Regions from separate parts of the Shewanella sp. ALD9 genome, predicted to be linked through region 1. Evidence: predicted binding sites of a transcription regulator. Region 1 holds the regulator's gene; each other region holds the start of a gene.
What was found. Region 1 encodes sigma-54, which starts transcription at its own class of promoters, with help from an activator protein. Its sites were predicted from a motif close to GTTGGCACGNNNNTNGNNT; they were not measured.
Positions count from the first base shown of each region.

Region 2: a site for sigma-54 is predicted at 1,788-1,806, ahead of CXF88_RS03755 (flagellar assembly protein FlgT). Genes of this name have one in related genera too.
Region 3: a site for sigma-54 is predicted at 3,847-3,865, ahead of CXF88_RS03110 (nitric-oxide reductase large subunit). Genes of this name have one in related genera too.
Region 4: a site for sigma-54 is predicted at 2,030-2,048, ahead of flgA (flagellar basal body P-ring formation chaperone FlgA). Genes of this name have one in related genera too.

Region 1 is NZ_PJCD01000001.1:535,989-541,036, forward strand. It holds gene CXF88_RS02450 (HPr family phosphocarrier protein) at 236-511, opposite strand; gene rapZ (RNase adapter RapZ) at 532-1,395, opposite strand; gene ptsN (PTS IIA-like nitrogen regulatory protein PtsN) at 1,392-1,835, opposite strand; gene hpf (ribosome hibernation promoting factor) at 1,838-2,125, opposite strand; gene CXF88_RS02470 (RNA polymerase factor sigma-54) at 2,151-3,635, opposite strand; gene lptB (LPS export ABC transporter ATP-binding protein) at 3,778-4,509, opposite strand; gene lptA (lipopolysaccharide transport periplasmic protein LptA) at 4,506-5,048, opposite strand, start outside.
Region 2 is NZ_PJCD01000002.1:54,353-59,400, forward strand. It holds gene CXF88_RS03745 (DUF2947 domain-containing protein) at 1-9, opposite strand, end outside; tRNA gene CXF88_RS03750 (tRNA-Arg) at 222-297, opposite strand; gene CXF88_RS03755 (flagellar assembly protein FlgT) at 508-1,716, opposite strand; gene CXF88_RS03760 (FlgO family outer membrane protein) at 1,986-2,696, shown strand; gene CXF88_RS03765 (LPP20 family lipoprotein) at 2,693-3,139, shown strand; gene CXF88_RS03770 (DUF6268 family outer membrane beta-barrel protein) at 3,222-4,154, opposite strand; gene CXF88_RS03775 (TetR/AcrR family transcriptional regulator) at 4,304-4,954, opposite strand.
Region 3 is NZ_PJCD01000001.1:667,478-672,525, forward strand. It holds gene norR (nitric oxide reductase transcriptional regulator NorR) at 1-1,370, opposite strand, end outside; gene CXF88_RS03110 (nitric-oxide reductase large subunit) at 1,513-3,801, opposite strand; gene slyA (transcriptional regulator SlyA) at 4,228-4,713, shown strand; gene CXF88_RS03120 (HlyD family secretion protein) at 4,722-5,048, shown strand, end outside.
Region 4 is NZ_PJCD01000002.1:48,190-53,237, reverse strand. It holds gene CXF88_RS03735 (flagellar protein FlgN) at 165-638, opposite strand; gene flgM (flagellar biosynthesis anti-sigma factor FlgM) at 740-1,069, opposite strand; gene flgA (flagellar basal body P-ring formation chaperone FlgA) at 1,144-1,851, opposite strand; gene CXF88_RS03720 (chemotaxis protein CheV) at 2,221-3,141, shown strand; gene CXF88_RS03715 (protein-glutamate O-methyltransferase CheR) at 3,214-4,047, shown strand; gene flgB (flagellar basal body rod protein FlgB) at 4,184-4,582, shown strand; gene flgC (flagellar basal body rod protein FlgC) at 4,585-5,001, shown strand; gene flgD (flagellar hook assembly protein FlgD) at 5,025-5,048, shown strand, end outside.

The sequences.
Region 1 (5,048 bases):
CGCAGAATGAACTGATACTAATGAGATTGGTATCAACTGCGAGAGATAAACCTAAGGGCTAATATTTTTGAGGGACTGATGTCTACTGGTGATCATCAATGTCGTGACAGTTTGGTTAGTATGGCCTAGTCATTTAGAGGCCGCATAAAATAAGGATGACGGTGGCTTAAAGCATGAGTAACTTGCAGCTATTCACACATTACAGGCTATTTATAAATTCAATGCGATTAAAAAATTAACAAGATTCATCAAATTTAGCATTAATGAGATCACACACTGCGTTTAATGCCACTTCAGCATCTGGGCCTTGAGCTGTCACCGTAATCATTTTACCGATACCACTTTCAAGCATTAATAGCCCAAGTACGCTAGCTGCGCTGGCGTTTTTTTCGCCTTGAGTTAAGGTGATGTTAGCATCAAAATCCGCCGCTAACATCGCGAGTTTTGTGGCGGCACGGGCGTGTAACCCCAATTTATTTGAAATGGTCACTTGGCGTTCAAGTTTGATCATTGACGCGATCCTATGCTCACTTAGTTATTAGTATCACTGATATTTAATTCTCTGTGGCGAGCATTAACCGTGTGTTTACTGCCTTGTCGAAATCGTTTTGCTAATTGATCTGCAATATATACCGAACGGTGCTGACCACCAGTACAACCAATCGCGATGGTAAGGTAACTGCGATTGTTACGTTCTAAATGCGGCATCCAAGTTTCAAATAGGTTTTCAATTTGCCAAATAAATTTATTAACTAATGGCTGACGACCTAAAAATTCTTGTACGGGCTCGTCTAAACCCGTAAATGGACGCAGTTCTATTTCCCAATGTGGGTTGGGTAAAAAGCGTACATCAAACATAAAATCTGCTTCTGTCGGCATGCCGTGTTTAAAGCCAAAAGATTCAAAGTTAATCACTAACTCTTTATCAACACTGCCTAATAATATTTGCCTAACTTGGTCGCTTAATTCGTAGATATTTAGCGCAGAAGTGTCGATATAGTGATCAACAATTTTTGCGATAGGCTCAAGTAAACGGCCTTCTAGTTTTATCGCTTCTTGCAGTGAAATATGATTTTTAGATAACGGGTGTAATCGACGTGTTTCGCTGTAACGTTTAAGCAATACTTTGTCATTGGAATTTAAAAAGAAACTGATAATTTCAGTGTCATTTTGAAGTAGTGCCAATTGGTCTTGAAGCACTTTACCTTGTTCTGCAATGTTACGAACATCAACGCTAATCGCAACCAAATCATTACTGCCTTTAAGCTGGGCTAATAATGTGCCAATGAGTGGTAAAGGCAAATTATCAACACAATAATATCCTAGGTCTTCTAATACTCTCAGGGCAACGGATTTCCCTGAGCCTGAACGTCCCGATACTATAACTAGTTTCATGCAGTAATAACCTGATAAAGTTCTGTTGCGTCGTGAGTTTTACGAAGCTGTTTCAATATTTGCTTATCGCTTAACTTTTGGGCCATGCTCGATAACGTGCCTAAATGTTGTTGGCACTGGTCTGCAGGTACTAACAAAGCAAATAAAAGGTCCACGGGTTGCTTATCGATTGCATCAAAGGCAATGGCTTCTTCACATTTAATAAATATCGCGATAGGGTGATCGATGGTCGTTAATCTACCATGAGGTATCGCAATGCCATTTCCTATACCTGTGCTACCCATTTTCTCTCTCGCTAACAGGCTTTCAAATACCTCTTGCGAAGACAGGGTTGGGTACTGGGCAGCGACTAAATTGCTGATGAGTTCCAGTACTTTTTTCTTACTGCCCGGTGTGGCACAGGTAGTGCATTCCGGCTGCAGAATGGTACAAAGTTCCATCGTTAGTGTTTTGTATTCTTCTCTTTGTGTTTAATTACCTGACGGTCGAGTTTGTCTATCAGGGCGTCTATTGCAGCATACATATCAGTACTTTCTGACATTGCAAAAATTTCTGCGCCATTAATGTTGATTTTGGCTTCTGCTTTTTGTTGTAATTTTTCTACATTGAGCACAACGTGTACATTATGGATCTGATCGAAGTGTCGTTCAAGCTTTGAAAATTTACTGTGGATGTATTCACGTAAAGATTCTGTTATTTCGACATGACGTCCAGTCAGACTTATTTGCATAAAAAATCCTCCATTGCCTAGTAGGTTATAAACTCTTACGTTGGTTTGAGGGCGGGATCATCATTGCTTCACGGTATTTTGCTATCGTACGACGAGCAACGTTTATGCCCTGTTCTGCCAGAAGCTGAGCCATTTTACTGTCACTCAGTGGTTTTTTCTGGTTTTCTGCGGCAACCAGCTTTTTGATAAAAGCACGAATGGCCGTTGATGAGCATTCCCCGCCATCATCAGTACTGACATGGCTAGAGAAGAAGTATTTTAGTTCAAATAAGCCACGAGGGGTATGCATATATTTTTGTGTGGTGACTCGTGAAATGGTCGATTCATGCATTTCTACGGCTTCAGCGATATCATTGAGCACCATAGGCTTCATGGCTTCTTCGCCATATTCAAAAAAGCCTTGCTGAAATTGCACAATGCAATTTGCCACTTTAAGTAAAGTATCATTACGGCTTTCAATACTTTTAATAAACCATTTAGCCTCTTGCAGATGGCCTCGAATAAATTGACTATCCGACGGGTTTTTACTGCCTCTAGCCATGGCTGCATATTGCTGATTAACACCAATTTTAGGCATGTTGTCTGGGTTTAACTCTACTACCCAACGGCCATTTTTCTTTAATACTGTGACATCGGGAATCACGTATTCATCATCCATGGGGGTAATTAATAAGCCCGGACGAGGATTGAGTGTCTGGATTAGAGTGATTGCGTCACGTAACTCATTTTCTTTTAGTTTTGTTTTACGCATCAATAATCTGAAATCACGGCCAGCAATTAACTCTAAATAGCCTTTAATTAACAAACGGGCATTATCGATATGGGGTGTGTCGTTAGAGTATTGCGCTAATTGAATAAATAGGCATTCGCTTAAATCACGTGCTGCAACACCCACAGGATCAAAGTGTTGAACGCGTTTTAATACCGCCTCAACCTCATCGAGTTCCACATTTTCATCACCCATGGCTTCGAGAATATCTTCGGTACTTTGGGTTAGATAACCGCGTTCATCAATGGCATCAATAATGGCGGTGGCAATGGCGAGATCGGTGTCTGAAAATGGAGTGAGATTTTTTTGCCATTCTAAGTGTTCGTACAGACCTTCGGTGGTTTCACCTTGAAAGGGCATGTCGTCATCGCGCATGCTTGCACTGCCTGAACCTGACATAGGTGAGGCTGTGTATACTTCATCCCATGTAGTATCCATGGCTAAATCATCCATGGTTTCTTTGGTCATGGATTCTGCTATGTCGACGGTGGAAGTGTCTTTTTCGACATTAACAATACTGTTGTCACTAAAGTCTGTATCCGCTTGGTCGCGGTTTTCTTTTAAGGAGTCTTTTGCTTCAGAAAACTCATCTTCTATTTCAAGCAATGGATTTGAATCTAATGCTTGTTGGATTTCCTGCTGTAGCTCCAATGACGATAATTGCAGTAAGCGAATGGCTTGCTGCAATTGTGGGGTCATGGTTAAGTGTTGACCCATTTTAAGTTGGAGTGACGCTTTCATTTACCGCTTATCCCTAGATGATTTTCCATAAAAATGACAATCTCGAACTGTAATAGATTGCCATAAACATCAATGACATTTAACGTTGTTTAGGTATCGTTCAATGAAATGAGTTAGCTAGACTAAAAGGCCAGTAAAGTAACTATAGCTTGAATTGTTCACCTAAGTACACAGCTCGAACTTGTTGATTACTTAATATCTCATCTGGTGTGCCTTCGGCAATTAAATTACCCTGGCTAACGATATAGGCTCGCTCACAAACGTCTAGCGTTTCACGTACGTTATGGTCGGTAATTAATACCCCTAAACCGCGGTTTTTAAGTTGTTGGATGATTTTTTTAATGTCGATGACCGAAATAGGATCAACACCAGCAAAGGGCTCATCAAGCAAAATAAATTTTGGATTAGCAGCTAAAGCGCGCGCAATTTCAACACGACGACGTTCACCACCCGATAACGACATACCTTGGCTGTCGCGTATGTGAGTAATGTGGAACTCTTCGAGTAGGTGCTCAAGCTGTTCAATACGTTGGTCTGTGCTGAGCTCTTTGCGAGTTTGCAGTACGGCCATTATGTTGTCGTAAACGGTGAGCTTGCGGAAAATACTGGCTTCTTGTGGTAAGTAACCTATACCTTTGCGGGCGCGCAAATGCATTGGATCGGCAGTAAGGTCGTCATCGTCAATCAATATTCGGCCTTTATCGCTTTTTACTAAGCCGACAACCATATAAAAGGTGGTGGTTTTGCCTGCACCATTGGGGCCTAAAAGACCGACAATTTGGCCTGTTTTAACCGTTAAACTCACATCTTTAACAACTTGACGAGCTTTATAGCTTTTAGCTAGATTTTCAGCGGTTAAGGTAATTTGGGTCATGGTTTGATCTGCTTGTTAACAGGAATTTCAGGGAGTTTTTGCTTTGGCGCCGACTCGTCTTGGAAATTCTCTGGTTGAATGATGGTGATTACCCGATCTTGCCCTGTACCAGTACTTTCGGCAATCAGCTCTTGAGCACTGATGTTGTACTTGATTTTATTACCGGTAACCTGGCTACCTGATTGATCCAATTTGGCGTTGCCAGTCAATGTGAGTGTAGTGGTGGCAAGGTCATAGCTAATTTCGTTAGCACTTGCGGTACCAATTTTACCGTCATCTAATTCTTGTGAAAATGTAGCCGGGGTGCCAGTAGCAATTAATCTCTTGCTGGTGGTGTTTTCAGGGGTAAACGCCCGTAACTGATCTGCATTGATATTAATCGTGCCTTGGACAATCGTTACCGGACCATTAAAAACAATTTGATTATTCTTAATGTCGGCAGACTGACTGACTGAAGCGATTTTCAATTCTTGTTTCAGATCCCCTTGTTTCGCTATAGCAGGCAAACTCAATATACAAAGTATGCTACTTAATAACAT
Region 2 (5,048 bases), on a different contig from region 1:
ATGTGACAAACAACTGCTCCTAGCAACAAAAAATGAAACGCAATTATAGCGCTAAAGCCGATCAGACTGCGATAGCGACAGGGATAAATGATGTGATGATTTGTAAAAATATTAATGCTGAAGATAAAAAGATTAATTGAAGAAAAGTCTGAATCTAAGAAAAAAACGACTAAATGAAAATGAGGGTAAAAGAATAGTAGTAAGAATTAACATAAATTATATGGTCTCCCCACAGGGACTCGAACCCCGATCGGCCGCTTAGGAGGCGGCTGCTCTATCCTGTTGAGCTATAGAGAGACCCAGTTATTATACTGAGTTTATAATCGAATTAAACCTTTTATATTTAATTGCTTGATTAATAACCAACTAATTCATAATCGCCTTACTCTTATCGACTTACTCTTATCGACTTACTCTTATCGACTTACTCTTATCTATTAGCACTTAGCACTTAGCACTTAGCACTTAGCACTTAATTTTGAACAATTAGCTTCTAGTAACCAATCATTAGTTCTTAATCGCAATATCATTTACTTGAATATTATCTGCACTGTCGATGCCGTCAAATATCGCGGTTGAGCTGTCTTCGGTAACTTGTTCGATAACCACATTGGCACGGCTTTTTGTGGCGATGGCACGCATGGAATTAAATCTGTCTGGGATATTTTTTTGTAATACGATTTGGAACTTATCACCCATTTTAACACCATTTTTACGACCTAAATTGATGATAATACGATCCCCTTGCCTGGCGACAATTTGGCCTAGTAATGGACGACAGTTTAACTGCTTATCCAGCGACATCACGCTTTGCTGTAAAATATCGCTGATCGCCTGACCATAAGATGATCGCCAAAAGCGCTGGTTAGCAGGTGAGACGATTTCTTGTCTTTCAAATTCCCAAGGCGCTGAGGTGGCGAATGATTCTGACCACACTACTTCACCGCTGATCCCATGGTAAAGGGTTAATTTAAAAATAAACTGCCTTAGTGGATCATCCTCGACAAAGCCCATATAACTGCTTTGAGCTGGCTCGGTCGAAATATCAATGATTTCAGGTTGCAGCAGATATTGGCTGTCGGTAATTTCGCCTAACCAACTGGGAATACGGTATCCTTTAAAGTTGACCAGTTGATTGGTGTTATCAATTTTTTCATCTGCATGTAGTCGTGCAAAACTGTATCGCGACTGCGCATTGATAGCTTTACCTAATTGCTCGGTGATTCGCTCTTCAAAGTGAGCTAATTGGCCATAACGCAACTGTTCGCGTTCTTGTAAATAGGCTTGTGGCAACATAATCGCGGCCTTGAGAGACTGGCTTTTACATTGAGCGTTAGGTTCTTGTTCGCTGAGTTCAAGCTGTAACACCACGGTAATGGTGTGTTGGCTGATCATTTCACTCATTAATTCAACGTTATTGGCCGATCCCATCCGCTGAATTTGAAAGGTATCTTGAGTAAGCCGACCTTGGTTGACTTGTTGTTCGCTGGAAAAGTTAACCCCGGCTTTTAAACTGGCGTAATTTAATGCTTGGCTTATGGCGTCTTCACGGGCTTTATCTATATCGCCATTCACGATTTTAGCCTTACCAGTTACTTCAATTTGTTCAGCCAATACCGACGACGTTACACACAATGCACTCACGCATAGCATTGCTATTACGGCAAGGTGATTAAAGGTTTTTGTTCGGATAACAGGGCTGTGTCGGATCAACATACAATGTCCTAATGTCAAAAAATCGTCTATTTTGCACAATTGTGTAAATTCAGCTTACTCTATTTTAATCAAAGCAAAAATTGTGCCGACTCACTATATTAGTGGTTATTTTCGATGTTGCACTATTACAGTAAAGCTTTTAACGCATTTGCCGATATAAAGAAACCAATAATAAAGAGTACATAATTGGCCTTAGTTATCGATGGACAAGGCGATTAAATGACTCATTTATACCAAGACTAGCGGCATTATTTGTTAGAGGAATTATTATGATTAACAGGCTTTTTATCTCCACGGTCATGCTTGCGTCGTTATCGTTAGCGGCATGCACCCAAACGCCTAATGCTGCCAATAACCTTGCCTTTAGTAATAACGGTAAATTTGTCAAAATCGTCGACGAAGATGAGGTTTATCACGATAAACTGGCTTATGATATTCAGGCTGCGGGAATATCACCCAAAGGCCAAGTGAATGTGTGGGCAGAAAAGTTAGTCAACGAGTTAGTGTTACAAAACGACGCCTTGCGCCCAGATCAACCACTGCTGATTTCTACGCCAGTGATGACCAGTAATTTAAATGCAACCAATGAATTAGCATTACAGTTACAACAAGGATTACTCGCGGCGTTCCACGCTCATGAATTTAACTTAGTCGATTTAAATGTGGCGACAAATTTGCGCGCCACAGAACAAGGCGAGTTTATGTTGAGCCGCAACTGGGAACTGTTACGTGCAGATTTACCGGTTTCACACGTATTAGTGTCAACCATGACCCTAACCCCTGAAGGTATTGTGTTTAACGGCCGAGTGGTTAATGTGACCAATAATCGCGTCCTTTCAGCGGTGCAATCATTTGTGGCAGCATCGAGTTTGTCGGGTTATTTACAACCCTCTGAACTCATTGAATCACGCAATGGTTTACTGTATCGCCACGAGAATAAGGGCGACAGTCGTTACACCGTATTAGGAGATAAACTATGAAGTCGTTGATGTTAATTATGCTATTGCTGCTCACTGGCTGTGTGAGCAAAGATAAATATGTTCAGTGGGAAACCGAAGCGCCAGCCTCGTTCCCAACGCTAACGGCAATTGGTTATGCCCCGTTGGCGACTCAGCCCAGTAAAGAGCCATCACATCGTATTTTAATGGCGATGCAAGCTTCAAAAATTGCCGCTTACCGAGAGTTGGCTGAGCAAGTATATGGACAAAAAATTTCGGCTAATAGCGACGTAAGTGAATGGTTACTAACTGACGACAACGTTAAATCTAGCGTGAGTGGTATTATTCGCGGCGCTAAAGTGGTTAAGACCTACCCTTCTGGTGAGTTTTATGTCACGGAGCTAGCTCTGGACTTTAAACAAGTATGGCAGTTGTACGAACAACAAAATCGTCCTAAACGCGTAAAAGAAGTTACTTACTTTTAATTGAACGTTTACGCTAACTTGTTGATATAAAAATGCCGCTGATATCAGCGGCATTTTTATTATATTAGGTTAACACTTATCATTAAAACGTCAGTTTAAACACTAAACCTAATGCTGCTTGGTTTTCCATGTCTTCCGTAACGTCTGGGTAACTTAACTCCATTTCGCCACCAAAATAATAACCTGCGTACGCATTAAGGCTAACATTACTAGTTGCTTGCCAGCCTGCGCGAGCAAAGCCTACCCATTCTTCTACTTCAATGGTTTTGTCATCATCAGCAATTAAAAAACGTTCTGTTCGCATTGAGCTACCCACACCGAAACTCCAGTCACGGTTATACTGATAACTTAACTCTAATCCTGCAGGACCACTAAAACCAGCTTGGAACGGGTTAGCAAGTACCCACTTCTCGTTTATCTGCCAACGCACGGCTAAGTAAGGTACGGTGCGCACTTCTGAAATATCATTTAAGTATGCAACACCAAAGCCGAGCATATTGCCGGAATCAAAGCGGTACATGCCCGAGGCAACGACACCATAACTTTGCGCATTTGAAGATGATGCAGTATCGGCATAGGCGTATTGCAGTTTGGGGGCTATAAGAAACATCCAATGATTATCAAGACGGTAAGATAACGATAAACCAGCACTGTACTGATGTATGGTTGACCAAGGTTCAGTACTGCTGCGTAACAGAGTGTTTTGGTTCATATCCCAGTCGTAATCGAGATTATCGTAGCCTAGATTTGCCCCAATTGACCACTGACGATTGAGTGGCATGCTGGCCGAAAAACTGGTCTTCCAAGCATCACGTTGTAACTGATTAGGGTTATTGCTATCAGCCCCAACATTAGCGGTACCCGTTGATGTACGAGCCACAGTGAGCGAAAATGGTGAACGTTCTGGCGCTGCTAAAGCATGCTGACTTAACAACAGTCCCGATGCTAGCAAAATTGACAAAGCTGATGTACTCAATGATTTTGGCTGAATTACGTTAACGTTATAAAGCGTCATATCAATCTGCTTCCCTTCAAATAATGAGATAAGTTAGCTATTAACTTGGCTTAACTGCACCTTGGCTTAATAGCACGTTGGGTTAATAGCACCTTAGTTTAATTACGATAATACTGTTATCGCGCCAATTAAGTTCAACTTTTATTGGCTTATTTTACGTCTACTTGGTGGGCTCGCAAAAACATCTCGGCAGTATCTTGTAAATATTGTTGCCTAGTTGTCAGTAAATCACCTATCTCTAATCCTAGCTCTAAACGTAATTTTAGTTCGCCAAATAACATTAAACACAATCTAACTGCGCTTTCGTGCGGATTTTCAAAAAAGTATTCGCCATGTTCATTGACCTTTTTTAAGTAATTTCTAATCAGTCCGAGTACGTGCTTGGGACCTGCGTCATAAAACAATCTAGACACTTCTGGGTGAGTGTCTGCTTGAGCTACGCAAGTTTTAAATACTGTCATTGTTTCTTTGCTAACAATCATTTCACCAAATTGCAGAGCAAACTGCAAAATAACCCGTTGTGGATTTGCTGCATCAATTAAAGCTTCGCCAGTGAGTTGATGCACAACACATTTAGACTCAATCGCGGAAACAAACAAATCATCTTTGGAACCAAAATGAGAGTAAACGGTTTGTTTTGATACACCGGCATGTTTTGCCACTTCGTCCATGCTGGTATTAGGAAAACCCTGATGGCAAAAAAGGTCAATCGCAGACTCAAGTACTTGAGCCCGCTTTTGCTCACTGCGGCTCAAACTAACCTGTTCAATGTTATTAAGCGATGTGTGTTTTTTTATCATGTTGGTTCCGTAAATTAACCCATTAAGCACAATCGAGTGTCAGCGTTACTACTCATTATTTAGCGTTATAGTAACTAAAAATAGACTGGACAGT
Region 3 (5,048 bases), 130 kb from region 1:
AGGTTTTTGTTTGAATGGATAGCATCAGGCGATGACTGTGCAAATTCAAAATGGCTGTTGTTAATGATGCATAAACCATCTTTTTGGCTTTGTGATTTAGCTAAAACAGCGGCTCGATGAATGGAATGCTCAAGTTCACGTATGTTGCCAGGCCAGTCATATTGCTCCAGTAATTGCAATGATGAAGGCTCTAATCTTAAATGGGCCAAGTGTAATTGCTGTCTATAGCGCTCGATAAAGTAGCCCGCTAATAAATGGATATCTTGTTGACGTTCTCTTAGTGGTGGAACCATAACCGGGAACACGCTTAAACGATGGTATAAATCTGCTCTAAATCGTCCGGCCAATACTTCGCTTTTTAGGTCTTTATTGGTTGCGGCAATAATACGAACATCGACTTTTAAGCTACGATCATCACCGACCTTTTGCACGTCGCCAAATTGCAGTACTCGCAGAAGTTTTGCTTGTAAGTTAAGAGGTAGTTCACCAATTTCATCTAAAAATAATGTGCCTTTATCGGCTACTTGAAATTTGCCGCTACGATGGCTAATAGCGCCAGTAAACGCGCCTTTTACATGACCAAAGAGTTCGCTTTCGGCAACGGATTCAGCAAGTGCAGCACAGTTTAAATACTCCAGTGGTTTATTGGCTCGTGCTGATTGTTGATGGATCTGCTTGGCTATCAGTTCTTTACCGGTACCCGTTTCTCCTAAAATCAACACGTTGAGTTCAGTTTCTGCCACCACATTCACTTCATTAAGCAGCGATAATAGATTATCGGCCTGACCAATTATTTCGGTTTCTGTTTCTGTGTCTAATAGCCTAGAGGGTTGGGTATGGGGGATGGTAAACGTTGACGCTTGTTTTTCAAGTTTATCAATCAGCAATGCGTTGTTTAATGAAGCCGCTGCAATTGCGCTAAAACTGCGCAGTTCATTATTACTGAATTGATCAAACTTATTGGGATCTAATGCATCAATAGTTAATGCGCCAATGAGTTGCTCGTTAGCGAATAATGGTAAACCGATGCAGGCATGCACTTTTAAGTCACCATCTACATTGGGGATTAAGCCATCGTAAGGGTCGGGTAATTCGCTATTGGAAGGGAAACGGACAATATCACCCGCTCGGGCAATGGTTTCAAGTCGCGGATGCTCACTTAAAATAAAGCGCCGTCCTAATACATCCGCACTCAGTCCATCAATCGCTAATGGCTTGAATTGATGCCCGTGGAACGATAACAGTGCAGCAGCATCACAATCGAGGGTTTCTCTTACTGTGGTTAATAAACGAGAGAATCGATCACGTTTAGATAAATTGGACGTGATATCAAGTGCGATACGGGTTAAGTCAGCTTGTCTCAATGCCATGCTAAACTCCAGAAAGGAACATAATAAGTGTCATTATGACAAGTGTGAATATAACAACAAGGGTAAAGCCCAAATTGTTGAAACTAAAGGGGCCACAAAGGCCCCTGATGATGGTTATCAAAGCGTGTTTATTAATGCATACTTAGTTAATCGTTAATGGACTAGCTTGTTTCGCTTTAACGCCTTTGCTAGCAATGGCTTTCTTGATGATGTCAAATAAGAACGCCGCCATCAATAATCCACCAATACTGAAGATAATGTCACCAAACATTCGTGTCCATACAAGGCTTTCCACTAAATCGCTGTGGATCACAGCGGGTGAACGAGCATACCAATAGCCGTGGTCAATGACCGCAAAGAACTGCACAATTCCGACAGGCAATAATGACATAAACAGCATTGCTGCTAAGCCGATATTTAATGTCCAGAATGCCCCTTTAAGGTATTTTTGGTTCCATTGCATATCGCCTGTTAATCCGCGTAAACAGAATAGCATTAGCCCTATACCTAACATACCGTACACGCCCATAAATGCACCATGAGAATGTGTCGCAGTAGTATTTAAACCTTGGATAAAATAAAGCGATATTGGTGGATTAATTAAGAAACCTAATACACCGGCACCAATTAAGTTCCAAAATGAGGTGGCGACAAAGAACATAATGACCCAGTGATAACGTTCCATCCAAGGGCTCGCTTTACGTAAACGATAGGTTCCCACAGCTTCAAAACCAATTAATGCTAACGGCACCACTTCAAGTGCCGAGAATATGGCTCCCCAAGCAATGACTGAGGTTTGGGTACCGGTAAAGTATAAATGATGTAAGGTGCCGATTAAGCCGCCAGTTAAAAACACCACTGTTGTGAATAATACCGCACCGTTGGCACTGCGTGCACGGATAAGGCCTAAGCGAACTAACATTAATGCGATAACGGCTGTTGCAAATGTTTCAAAGAAGCCTTCTACCCATAAGTGGACCACCCACCAACGCCAGTATTCAGCGATGGCAAGGTTTGAGTGTTTGCCCATAAACAGGCCGGCACCATAAAACAAACCGATGGCGACACAAGAGGCGTATAGAATCCAAATTGCCGGCAGTATGTCGCTGTCAACTTTTAATGCTGGGCGCATAGCTGCAGTGATTAACACGGTCCAAATTAATAAGCCCACAAACAATAATATTTGCCATACGCGTCCTAAATCAATGTACTCATATCCTTGATGTCCGAATAAATAGTTCATGTCTAGGTCAAAGTATTGTTGTACGCCAATCCATTCACCAGCCATAGATCCCAATACGATAACGACCAACGCGACCCAAAGAACGTTTACCCCTAAGCGTTGATACTTCGGCTCGTATCCTGATAGTGCAGGGGCAATATATAGCCCTGTGCCTAACCATGCAGTGGCAATCCAAAATACTGCGAGTTGAGTATGCCAAGTACGGGTAACAGAATAAGGCAGAATTTCAGATATTGGGAAACCATAAAATTCTTGGCCTTCAACTGCGTAATGCGCGGTAATTCCGCCAACTAATATTTGCAGTAAAAACAGTCCAATAGCAGTAACAAAATACTTTCCGACGGCTTTTTGCGATGGAGTAGGTTTAGTAAAAAATAATGGATCACCTTTGGCTGGTTCTGGCAATGGTTCCTCTTTGCAGGTGGCGTGATGCCAAGCCAGCATGCCAATACCAAGAAGCAATGTCACTAAGCTTAGTACTGACCAAACAATGTTGTCTGAAGTGGGGACGTTGCCAATTTGTGGATCGTATGGCCAGTTATTGGTATAAGTATAATCATAACCAGGGCGCTCAGTTACCGCAGCCCACGCTCCCCAAAAGAGGAAGGCATTTAACAATTCACGATGTTCAGCATCAGTGATAGTGCCTTCTTTCATGGCATATTGTTCACGTAATGAACTTAATGCAGGATCATCACCAAATAACGATAAATAGTGCTTAGTCACTTCATTAATTGCCGCAATTCGGGTATTTGACAGCGCGACGTGAGTTTCACCCCCAGTACCTTTGATCACTGTGTTATGGCGAATATCATCTCTTAAGCCTTTTTCTAAACCGGCTTGCTGTTCTGAATCGAGTTCAGTGAAATCGCGGTTATAGCGCTCGTTTGCGGTGATAGACAACCAAGCTTGGGCTTCACGATGTAACCAATCTGCAGTCCAATCTGGTGCCACATAAGAACCATGGCCCCAAATTGATCCTAACTGATGCCCGCCCATTGAACGCCATACAAGTTGGCCTTGCTCAATATCATTTTTGGTAAATATGGGTTGGCCACTGGTGTCAGTGAAAGCCGTTGGAATCGGCGGTTTTTCTCGATATATGCCGCTGCCTAAACTGAGTAATACCGTGAAGGAAGCCACTAGCACGATTAGCAGTGCAATGCCGGTGAGTTTATTTTTGCTCATAAGTCCTCTTAGCGCAAAGTCATTTTGATACAGATGACCAGAGCATTACACAAGTCGTGCCAACTTTTTATTGTTATTAAGTTACTGTTATTAATGAATTTTGTTTTTACCTGTCGTTAATATGTTGTCAAAGTGACATATTTAATGAGTGTCAAAAAGACTGTTAATGTCAAAGTGACACTTTGTTTTGGTGATACTGATCATCTTTGTCTAAATAACACTCATGTTCTCTTTTCCAGGTAATGTCATGTGACTAAAGGCCTAATCTTTCTTGTTCGTGTAATCAACGCTAGTCATTTTTAGTCACAGTTATCAATAAATTAGTTTCAACGCTATAGAGGTTTTATGGATTAATTAACATCAGTCATTTACTTAGCATGCTAAGTTGTTATAATGCTTAGCACGCTAACTAAATGGCAATTTATTATGTATAAAGAATTAGAGCGATTAAAAGAACTTTCACTTGCTGAGCACTTAGGGCGATTACATCGTTTATGGCGCACCGCTGCAGACGCGGAGCTCGTACCATTAGGGTTAACTCACCCTCGCTGGACTGCGCTGTGGAAGTTACTGCGCTTGGGCGATAACGTGAGCCAAAAGGTGCTTGCCGATGCTTTAGAGATAGAATTGCCCTCTTTAATGCGCACTTTGAGCCAGTTAGAACAGCAAGGATATATACAGCGCCGCTGCTGCGAGAACGATAAGCGAGCACGAATAGTCAGCTTAACTCCTGAAGGCATCGACATGCTTAAGCAGATGGAAAGCCGCATTATGTTGGTTCGTCGCGATTTACTTGCAGGTATTAGCAGCCAAGAATTAAGTGAATTTGAACGTGTCATTAGTCTTATTAGTGATAATGCTCTTGCTGCGCTGCATAAGAACACTGAACAAGACAACAAAATTCCTGAATGAGAAATAACATGACCCCAGATCAACAATTTGCTCGACTCGTTAAAATCGCTATTTTTATGTTTGTAATGGTGTTTGGTTACTTTATGTTTGCCGATGCAGTAATGCCTATGACGCCGCAAGCCATGGCCACACGAATGGTCACTAAAGTGACGCCACAAGTCAGTGGTAAAATTGCATCTATTGCCGTCGAAAATAACCAACTTGTGGCTAAAGGTGATGTGTTATTTAGCATCGACTCAGCCCCTTACGAGTTAGCGGCTGAGCAAGCTACATTGGCGTTAGAGCAAGCAAAACAAGATAACGCTGAACTTGATGCATCGATACTAGCAGCCAAA
Region 4 (5,048 bases), on a different contig from region 1:
ACCTGCTAGGTTCTAGGGCAGACTACGTCCTGCTAGGTTCTAGGGCAGACTACGTCCTGCTAGGGTCGCTGCGCTTCTAGGGACAGCTTCGCTGCTAAGATTTTATAGCCTCTAGCCGCGAAGCGTCCTAGCAGCGCAGCGCTCTAGGCTGTTGCTAAGTTTTATTAGGCTGAAAAGTCATTGCCCAGTGTTGAAATGGTAGAGGTTTTACCTTTGTCATTGTAGGTCAAGCTTGAGGCATTGCGGCTGGCTTGTAATGCCTGGGCAAATCGATTGAGGCTGGCGATATTGAGCTCAATCAAGCTGGCATTCTGACTGTTGATGTCTTTGCACTCGGCGAGAATAGTTTTAGCTCGTGAGACTTGTTGTACCAGTTCAGTATCGGTGGTGAGCAGATTGTGCTGTGAGTGGCTTGCCAGTTTTTCGTCAGTGGCTTTCATATTGAATAAGCACTGGGTTTTATCTTTGGAAAGCGCCAGCAGTTTGTCGGCATCTTGTTTGGATAATGCCGCTTTCTCTTCAACAATCAGCGATTTCAGCTGCGTTAATGTCTGATTTTGACTATCAAGCAGTTGGTGTAGCTCTTTGCGTTGATCTTCGCTTGCTTGCTTGTGTAATGGCTGGTTTAACTCTGTCATAAATTACTCTTAGGTTTTTTTAACTAACACTGCTCTATGATGCAAGTTTGCACCTATTATCTGTGTGTCGTTAAAACAAGTTAAAGAGTAACGTTTAACGGTTACTCTCTGTCAAACGATAAACCGCCTAGCTCTGCTTCAAAGCTGGCAATATTCGCTGCAAGCTTTTCTGGATCGACTTTATATCGTCCCTCAGAGATTGCTTGCTTAATTTCAGCGACCTTTTTTTGGTCTACTTCTGGTAACGATGCCATTTTTGTTTGTGCGCTCTGAAGCTGTTGAGCTTGAGAGGTAATGCTAACGGAATCTGTTTTAACCGGTGCAGCTGATTTTGGGGCTGCAGTAGTTGTAGATTGCGTAGCAGACTGCGTGTCACGTGCAGTGCGCATTTGTGTATTGGTAGCAGTGTTATGCTTAATATCAATTGCCATGGGAGGCTCCAGCGTAATGAATCAGGTTTTCCAATCAGGCTATCGGCACCCCAGGAAAAAACTTTAACGCTATTTTACATTCTTACTTCAACTTCGCCAACGCCAATTACAACCGCATCGAATTGTTTGCTAGTGTTACTGTTTTTTACTCTGATAACCTCATCGATATTGCCATCACGCAGTGCTTCTCCAAGGGTTTTTATTTCTACATTAGTGGTTTTAGCATAAATAGAAACAGTGTCACCTTTGCAAACAAAGCACAGGTTATTACTTAATACTGGAGAGTCTTTCGCTACCCGACGTTTCACCCGCGAGCCGATTAATGTCGTGGTGTCGGAAAAAAACTGACCTTTTAAGCTATATTGGTCAACATACATGACTTGTAAATGATGTTCGCCAATAATTTGGTCAGGGGACAATAGTTGGTTGGCCACCACAACAGGGTATTGGATTTCGACTCGAACAGAGAGATACATTTGCCATGGATAGTCATAGTCAGGGCTATTACAACTGAGTTTTACCATGTTATTTCGACTAATAGCCCGTTCACTGGCAAGTTCGACATTAATCGGTGGGTAACAGGCTGGTGGACTGATTCTGCCCTCAAGGTTTTGTGGGGTTATTTGCACTTTAGCTTTTGAGTCAGCATCAATTTTTTTGGCTACCGCCTCTTTAGCTAACGCATAAATGGTCGATAGTGAAGGTGTGATAATTTCTTCGCTAGCAATTGCAGGCAAAGAAAATGTTATTGAACACAAAAAACATAAAAAAAATACTTTCATAATGAAGATACTAGCTTGTTTTGCCAGAATGCACCTATACTTTGAAAAACGAAAAATATGCGAGTAATCTCTGCATACACAATAAGCTAAAATAAATGGGCTAGGGGACATAAGAATAACATTATCCCTTCGTCAAAAAAGTGTCAGTTCACAGTGCGAGCTAATTTATACAAAATTAAAGCAAGTTGCATGCCCACTTTTTGATTCATTAAATTGAGATGTATTTGTTACATTGGTGATGGTTTACACTCAAATTGAGTGACCATCAGTAAGATATGTACTAACCGTATTATGCTAAACCAAGGTTTACTATAATTTCAAAGAACAATTTTTATCCTTTTGGGTGACAGTTAACTACAAGGCCTTGTTATGTCGAGCATTTTAGATTCAGTAAATAAACGTACCCAACTTGTCGGGCAAAACAGACTCGAGCTACTATTGTTTAGGCTTAGCGGCCGTCAACGGTTTGGCATTAACGTGTTTAAAGTGAAAGAGGTTTTGCAATGCCCACCACTGACTACGTTGCCTAAATTAAACCGTTTTGTTAAAGGTGTTGCTCATATTCGTGGCGCAACCATTTCCGTTATCGATTTAAGTGCCGCAACGGGTGGACGCCCACTGACATCAACAGAAAATTGCTTTATTATCATTTCTGAATATAACCGTAGTATTCAAGGCTTTTTAGTCAGTTCAGTTGAACGTATTATCAACATGAATTGGGAAGCGATTATGCCTCCACCGCAAGGTTCTGGCCGCTCTTCTTATTTAACTGCGGTGACAGAGATTGAAGGTGAGTTGGTAGAGATTTTAGATGTTGAAAAAATTCTTGATGAAATTTCACCGGTTAAGACTTCTATCAGTAAAGAGCTCAATGAAGCATTAACTATTGATAGAGAACAGCATTATCATATTATGGTTATTGATGATTCTGCTGTAGCACGCAAACAAATTATTCGTTCGTTAGAGTCATTAAATCTGCAAATCGATACCGCTAAAGATGGTAGAGAGGCGCTGGAAAAACTGAAAAGTATTGCCGCAGAAATGGATGATGTTTCAGTTGAAATTCCGTTAATCATTTCTGATATTGAAATGCCTGAAATGGATGGTTATACCTTAACGGCTGAAATTCGTAATGATCCAAAATTAAAGAATATTAAAGTAGTATTGCACACATCATTAAGTGGTGTATTTAACCAAGCGATGGTACAAAAAGTAGGGGCTAACGACTTTATTGCTAAGTTTAACCCCGATGAGTTAGCCGCTGCGGTTAACAAACATTTAAGTTTATAAACCTTTTATTATTGCAAAAGATTGCAAAATATTGGAGGTTGAGTTCATAGGCTTACCTATTAGGAAGATAATGTGACAGATAAATCACTTGCTGAAGCAGAGTACAATCAATTTAGGCTGTTTTTAGAACAGCATAGCGGTATTGTGTTAGGTGAGAACAAACAATATTTAGTCCGCAGTCGTTTAGCGCCTTTGATGGGGAAGCATAATTTGCCTTCTTTGTCTGAGGTAGTTAAAAAGTCGATGAAACCGATAGAACGGCAACTGCGCGCTGAAGTGATAGATGCGATGACCACCAATGAAACGTTATGGTTTCGAGACCGTTATCCATTTGAATTACTGCACAATACTCTATTGCCTGAATACAGTAAGCTTGGCAGGCCATTAAAAATTTGGTCGGCTGCGTGCTCTTCAGGTCAAGAACCTTATTCGTTGGCCATGACGGTGTTGGAATATCAACAACGTAAACCTGGTGCTTTACCAGGAGGCGCGACAATTCAGGCAACAGATTTATCACCTTCTATGCTAGATCGTTGTAAAAATGCTGAATATGATGGTTTAGCACTTGCTCGTGGTTTGTCTGAAGAACGTAAACGTCAGTTTTTTGATGCTTTACCTTCGGGTAACATGAAAGTTAAAGATAATGTGAAGCGATTAGTTAACTTTAGAGCCCATAATCTACTTGAAAGTTATAGCCTATTAGGTAAATACGATATTATTTTTTGCCGCAATGTGTTGATTTACTTTGCTCCTGAGGCAAAGGCTAAAATTTTGCGGCAATTTGCTGCCGCACTTAATCCTAAAGGTATTTTATTTTTGGGTGCGTCAGAATCTCTTGCGGGATTAACCGAAGAATTTAATATGGTTCGCTGTAATCCTGGGATTTATTATCAAAAGAAAACCTAGATAATATAATAACTTAATCTATTTATCATGCCGACATTCGTCGGCATGTTTGTTTTTATCTTTTATTACCTCATAAATTAAATTGTTGGCATAACCTTTGCTTTATTTCTACCAGTTAGCTGATGGAGGCAATTTTATGGCGATTAATTTCGATAATGCATTAGGTGTTCACCAATACTCTTTGGGCATTCGAGCTCAAAGAGCAGAAGTGATTTCAAGTAATATCGCCAATGCCAATACTCCTCATTATAAAGCTCAAGATGTCAATTTTGCTTCTGCTATGCAAGCGGCAAGCTCGCATCAGACAGGCTTGAGTATGAGCCAAACCACAGAGAAACATTTTGATTTAACGGCGTTAAGTCAACAGCATGTTCAATATCGTATGCCAAATCAAGCTGATACTGGCGATGGTAATACTGTCGATACGCAGAAAGAGCAAGCAGCATTTATGCAAAATGCGCTCGAATATCAAATGTCATTAGGCTTTCTTGAGGGAAAATTTAGTGGCATGCGTAAAGCATTGCGAGGTGATTAATTATGAGTTTATTTAATATTTTTAATGTTTCTGGTTCAGGTATGTCTGCGCAGTCAGTGCGTTTGAATACCACCGCCAGTAATATTGCCAATGCTGATTCTGTGTCTAGCAGTGTCGATAAAACCTACCGCGCGCGTCATCCTGTTTTTGAAGCCGAAATGCTAAAAGCCAATAGCCAGCAAAACAGTTCGCCTGGCGTAACCGTTAAAGGCATTGTCGAAAGTAATAAGCCATTATTAAAAGAATACTCGCCAGACCATCCCATGGCGGATGGGGATGGTTTTATCTATAAACCTAATGTCAATGTGATGGAAGAAATGGCGGATATGATTTCTGCATCGCGTTCTTATCAAATGAACGTTCAGGTGGCTGATGCAACAAAGTCTATGTTGCAACAGACATTAAGGATGGGTAAATAGTATGATTATTCAAGGAGGTAACAATGAGCCTCGTTAATTCTTACAGT